2 regions of the Xenorhabdus sp. KJ12.1 genome follow, and region 2 is predicted to be linked to the other one. Evidence: riboswitches for the same ligand, from Rfam matches in the RefSeq annotation. Region 2 holds a riboswitch; the other holds the start of a gene.
What was found. Region 2 has a riboswitch for thiamine pyrophosphate ahead of thiC (phosphomethylpyrimidine synthase ThiC). Riboswitches for the same ligand answer to the same signal wherever they lie in the genome.
Positions count from the first base shown of each region.

Region 1: another riboswitch for thiamine pyrophosphate. It lies ahead of thiB (thiamine ABC transporter substrate binding subunit); the one in region 2 lies ahead of thiC (phosphomethylpyrimidine synthase ThiC).

Region 1 covers NZ_CAWNQH010000094.1:84,219-87,369, forward strand. Annotated here, with positions in the region: gene ptsP (phosphoenolpyruvate--protein phosphotransferase) at 1-702, opposite strand, end outside; gene rppH (RNA pyrophosphohydrolase) at 712-1,239, opposite strand; TPP riboswitch at 1,499-1,603, shown strand; gene thiB (thiamine ABC transporter substrate binding subunit) at 1,729-2,742, shown strand; gene thiP (thiamine/thiamine pyrophosphate ABC transporter permease ThiP) at 2,718-3,151, shown strand, end outside.
Region 2 covers NZ_CAWNQH010000116.1:135,788-138,938, forward strand. Annotated here, with positions in the region: gene AACS92_RS22105 (HAD family hydrolase) at 197-871, shown strand; TPP riboswitch at 953-1,077, shown strand; gene thiC (phosphomethylpyrimidine synthase ThiC) at 1,220-3,151, shown strand, end outside.

The DNA.
Region 1 (3,151 bases), on a different contig from region 2:
CGAGCTGGCAGTAAAGCGTTTACTTATCCGGCGACATTCTGCTGTTGCCTGCTCAAGCGCACGGGTCAGGCGGGAACGTTCTGCCTGATAATCGAGTGTTAACGCTTCAGATACCTGCTCAAGTGATGGCTGGGAACAATCCTGCCAGCCCTGAGCCATCGCAATACCCTGAGAGACCGCCAGTGCTTTGATGTGGGTCTGACAATACTGACTTGATAATCCACGAACCTGGGCCTGAGCAAGGATCGCCGCCAATTGCATGGCAAGAGTCACCATAAAAGACTCTTCACTTTCATCAAACGAGCGCCGCTCATTTTGTTGAACGACCAGAATCCCCTGCAATTGGCGGCGGTAGATGATCGGAACACCTAAAAAGGCCCGGAGATTCTCTTCTTTTACTTGAGGAATATATTTGAAGCTGGGGTGATCACGTACATCAGCAAGGTTGATTAACTCTGACAAGCGCCCGACTTCACCCACAACACCTTCGTCAAAGGAGAGGCTGACCGTGCGCTTTCCCGGCTTCTTCAACCCCCGGGTTGCCATCAGGTAATAACGCTGGCGCTGATGATCGGCCAGATAAATAGAACAAACATCCGTGTTCATTGCTAAACAGGTTTCATTAACTAACAGCTCAAGCGCTTCCGATAAATTCGTTGCCATCGCAACCTTTTCAACAATTTCCCGTAAGCGCATGAGCATAACAATTACCTAACTTCTTCTACGACGATAATAGGCTGAGTAGGGTTGTGGCGCTGATTCCTGTACTGGCATCACGATGGAGGAAAACTCTTTCATCACACGGCGATACACATCCCGTTTAAAGGAAACAACCTGCCTGACAGGGTACCAATAACTCACCCACCGCCAACCATCAAATTCTGGTGTACTACTGCGCTGCACATTAATCTCTTTTTCACTGCAAAGCAGCTGCAATAAAAACCAGCGTTGCTTTTGCCCTATACAGACGGGCTTTGTATCCCAACGCACCAAACGTTTGGGTAATTTGTAACGCAACCAGCTACGAGTGGAGGCTAAAACCCGTACATCTTTGCGACTTAAACCAACTTCTTCGAACAACTCACGATACATCGCTTGCTCTGGCGATTCTCCCGGATTGATACCTCCTTGGGGGAACTGCCATGAATGCTGTCCATAACGGCGGGCCCACAGAACCTGCCCCTGACGATTACAAATTACAATTCCTACATTCGGGCGGTAGCCATCATCATCGATCACCAGACTACCTCTCGATAAAACGAATTTGAAAAGATAGCTAATTGTTTCACACTCCCCTCAAGCGGTAAACCTCTATACCTAATGGATTTAGAATTGCATCCCGGCGGTAAGGAAACACCCCTTTGGAACTCGGATCTCCGCCTATTTATAAAACGATAGCAGGAATGTGAGCACAGCCAATAAATCAGAAAAAATAGTCAGAAAGATGTCAGATATATTAATGAGGCTTTGCAGTCACTACTTTAGCCTCTACAATATGCTCATCTCAACGGGGTGCGATTGTTGTCGGACAACATCGCTGAGAGCAAACCCGTAGAACCTGATCCGGTTGGTACCGGCGTAGGGATTTGAGCCACTACTCATTGATATATAGCAGTCATTTTATCAGACACTTTCTCAAATCCTTTACCAACCTGCTGGTCACTTGTTTAATTATGAGTGCTAATAACGATTATTAATAACCACTATTAATAACGACAGGAGAGCAAAGTGTTTAAGCGTTTATTTTCCCGGTTGATCGCAATCAGTGCATTATCGGTTTCTGCATGTGCCTTTGCTCAGGCAGCACAGGCTAAGCCTACACTGACTGTTTATACTTATGATTCGTTTGCCTCCGAGTGGGGAGCAGGCCCGGCTATTAAAAAAGCTTTTGAATCCGAGTGTGACTGTGAATTAAAACTCGTTGCGCTGGAGGATGGTGTTTCTTTACTGAACCGTATAAGAATGGAAGGTAAAAAAACCCAGGCTGATATCGTGCTGGGTTTAGATAATAACCTGATTCAGTCTGCTCAACAGACAGGGTTATTCACCCCTGTCAGCATTGATACCACAAAATTAAAACTGCCTTTCACCTGGAATAACAGTACTTTTATTCCCTACGATTACGGTTATTTTGCTTTTATTTACAATAAAAACACCCTGCCTAATCCCCCAAAAAGTATGGCTGAGCTCATTAACAGCCAGCAGAACTGGAAGATTATTTATCAGGACCCGCGCACCAGTACCCCCGGCTTAGGTTTTTTACTCTGGATGCAGGAACTCTATGGTGATAAGGCCGCACAAGAGTGGCAGAACATAGCCAAGAAAACGCTGACGGTAACTAAAGGCTGGAGTGAAGCCTACGGGTTATTCCTGAAAGGAGAAGGCGATATGGTGCTCAGCTATACCACCTCACCGGGCTATCACATCATGTCCGAGAAAAAGAATAATTATGCCGCAGCCATATTTGATGAGGGGCACTATTTACAGGTTGAAGTTGCTGCACAGCTGGCTTCAAGCAAGCAGCCTGAACTGGCTCAGAAATTCATGCAATTCATGCTTTCTCCAGCATTCCAGCAAGTTCTTCCGACTACACAGTGGATGTATCCTGTTACTGATATTCCTCTGCCAGAAGTGTTCAAACAACTGCCTGTGCCAGAGAAATCACTGCAATTCAACGCAGATGAAGTGGCAAAACACCGAATACAATGGATCCGTACATGGCAAAGTGCTGTAAGCCGTTAATCGCGGGTTGGTTATTGCCGGGGGTAATTGCCTCCGGCCTGTTGCTCCTCATTGCGCTTTCCGCTTTTGGTGTACTGTTTTTTTATGCGCCTGAAAGTCACTGGCAGGTATTTCTGAATGACAGCTATTTGTGGCATGTGATTCGTTTTACTTTCTGGCAAGCATTTTTATCCGCCTTATTTTCAGTGATACCCGCCATATTTCTGGCCAGAGCGCTCTATCGCCGCCGTTTTCCGGGCAGAACGCTTTTCCTACGCCTGTGTGCCATGACGCTGGTTCTGCCGGTTTTAGTCGCTCTGTTTGGCATACTGACTGTTTACGGACGCGTTGGCTGGCTGGCCAGTCTTTGCCAGTGGATAGGGATTGAATACCATTTCACGCCTTACGGCCTTCAGGGTATTTTACTCGC
Region 2 (3,151 bases):
TGTTAATTAAATGTTAACCAAGATTAACATCATTACAGCATACTCCTCTTCATCGTATTCTGTCTGCAATCTGTTATATTAACAATGCTTCTGAATGTGCATATTTTCGGGTGTTCATTAAGCCGTAGCAATAAAATATTTGATTCTCTTTCAATCGACCTTATCCTGTCGATTTCAGATTTGAGGAATAACAACTATGTCACAGCAGGTTGCCATATTTGATCTGGACGACACCCTGATCCGTGGGGATTCCAGTCTACTCTGGACGAATTATTTATGGGAAAAGCAGATCATTACTGACCCCCGCTTTATAGAAGCAGACCAGAAAATGATATCGGATTACAGTGCAGGGAAACTGAATATGCAGGAATATCTGTCAGTCAGTTTACAAGCCCTCTGCCAAATACCCCATGAACAAGTTGATATCTGGCTGACAGATTTTGTAGAAACGACAATCAAACCTCTCTTCTACCCCGCAGCGAAAACACAATTAGATATTTACCGCCAACAAAATATTCCCGTCATTATCATTTCTGCTACTGTTTCTTTCGTGGTGAAAAAAATCGCGGCTGTATTTGGCGTAAAAACCGCCATGGGGATTGATATGGTCATGAAAGATGGCTGTTATACCGGCGATATTGAAGGTGTCCCAACTTTCCGGGAAGGGAAAGTTACCCGCTTACAGCAATGGCTGACAGAACAGAATTTATCGCCACAACATATCTCTTTTTACACAGACTCATCGAACGACTTGCCGATGTGTTTCTTTGCCAGTGAAGTATTTACCGTGAATCCGGATGTAAAATTGCAGTCAGCAGCAGAAAAACATGGTTGGAAGCAATTGAGCTGGGCGTTAGCGCCACGGAATTAATATTAATACCTGACATCGGGCCAATACAAAAGGCTCGGTTTTCCGGTTGCAGTTTCCATAATCCCCTTTATACTCTGGGGTGTTTTCTTGTCGGAGTGCCTAGCGTTCAGCGTATATCACGGTGGACACAGGCTGAGACCGTTTATTCGGGATCCGCAGAACCTGATCGGGCTAATACCCGCGAAGGGAACAAGAGTAATCCCTCTGCTGATATGCTTTATTGCTTCTGTACAGATCTTCTGCCAGATAACACTGTTCAGCAATCATCATTACTCCCTGCGAGCTCCAGACAAGCAATTTTCTCAACTTAAGCCTGATTACAGGCGATCACACAGTCAGGAATTTGCTATGTCTAATGCTATTACTAATGATACCGTCACCTCCAGCGCAGATATTATCCCTACAACTGATATCTCCCCTAAAACTCATCCGGCACGTCCACGTAAAGCCCAACGGGATGCCGCACAGGAATTTATCAATTCAATTCAGGGTGTTACCTTCCCCAATTCACGTCGTATCTATCTGGAAGGTTCACGCGAGGATATTCAGGTTCCTATGCGTGAAATTCAGGTATCTCCTACACTGGTTGGCGGGACAAAAGAAGCGCCCCAATTTGAGGAAAATGAACCCGTACCTGTTTATGATACTTCCGGCCCTTATGGCGACCCTGAAGCCGTACTGGACGTACACGCAGGTTTACAGAAAATCCGCCAGCCGTGGATTGAAGAGCGCAATGACACAGAGCCTGTCACAACCCTCAGCTCTGATTTTACCCAACAGCGCCTAGCGGATGCCGGACTGGATCATCTGCGTTTTCACCATCGTCCCCACCCTTTGAAAGCGAAAATTGGCGAACGCGTTACCCAATTACACTACGCTCGTAAAGGCATTATCACGCCGGAGATGGAATTTATCGCCCTGCGGGAAAATATGGGGCGTGAACGTATCCGCGGTGAAGTGCTTCTCCAGCAGCATCCGGGGCAAAGTTTCGGTGCCAACTTACCGGAAAACATTACGCCGGAATTTGTGCGACAGGAAGTCGCTGCGGGCCGTGCGATTATTCCTGCCAACATTAACCACCCAGAATCTGAACCGATGATTATCGGGCGCAATTTTCTGGTGAAAGTGAATGCCAATATCGGTAATTCTTCCGTCACCTCTTCCATTGAAGAAGAAGTTGAGAAGCTGATCTGGTCTACCCGCTGGGGCGCGGATACCGTAATGGATCTTTCCACCGGGCGCTATATCCACGAAACCCGTGAATGGATACTGCGTAATAGCCCGGTGCCAATTGGTACAGTCCCCATCTATCAGGCGCTGGAAAAAGTCAATGGCATTGCGGAAAACCTGACGTGGGAAATGTTCCGCGATACGTTACTGGAACAGGCGGAACAGGGAGTCGATTACTTTACTATTCATGCCGGCGTTCTGCTGCGCTATGTTCCGATGACCGCCAAACGACTGACAGGCATTGTTTCCCGTGGTGGCTCCATTATGGCGAAATGGTGTCTCTCTCATCATCAGGAAAACTTCCTCTATACCCATTTCCGTGAAATTTGTGAAATCTGTGCCGCCTACGATGTTTCCCTTTCTCTGGGAGACGGCTTACGTCCCGGTTCCATTCAGGATGCCAATGATGAAGCACAGTTTTCCGAACTACATACACTGGGTGAACTGACCAAAATCGCCTGGGAATATGATGTTCAGGTGATGATCGAAGGGCCGGGACATATTCCGATGCAATTAATCCGCCGCAATATGACGGAAGAACTGGAACACTGCCACGAAGCGCCTTTCTACACATTAGGGCCACTGACAACCGATATCGCGCCGGGTTATGACCATTTCACCTCCGGTATTGGTGCAGCTATGATTGGCTGGTTCGGCTGTGCCATGCTCTGTTATGTCACGCCTAAAGAGCACCTTGGCCTGCCAAACAAAGAAGATGTGAAACAAGGGCTAATCACGTACAAAATCGCAGCTCATGCGGCAGATTTAGCGAAAGGCCATCCCGGTGCTCAAATCCGCGATAACGCCATGTCAAAAGCGCGTTTTGAATTCCGCTGGGAAGACCAGTTTAATCTGGCCCTTGATCCTGACACCGCCCGCGCTTATCACGATGAAACATTACCTCAGGAATCCGGTAAAGTTGCCCATTTCTGCTCCATGTGCGGGCCGAAATTCTGCTCAATGAAAATTACACAGGATGTGCGGGACTATGCCGCAAAACTGGAACAACAATCGGGTATGGAACAGATGTCCGAAGAATTTCGGATACAT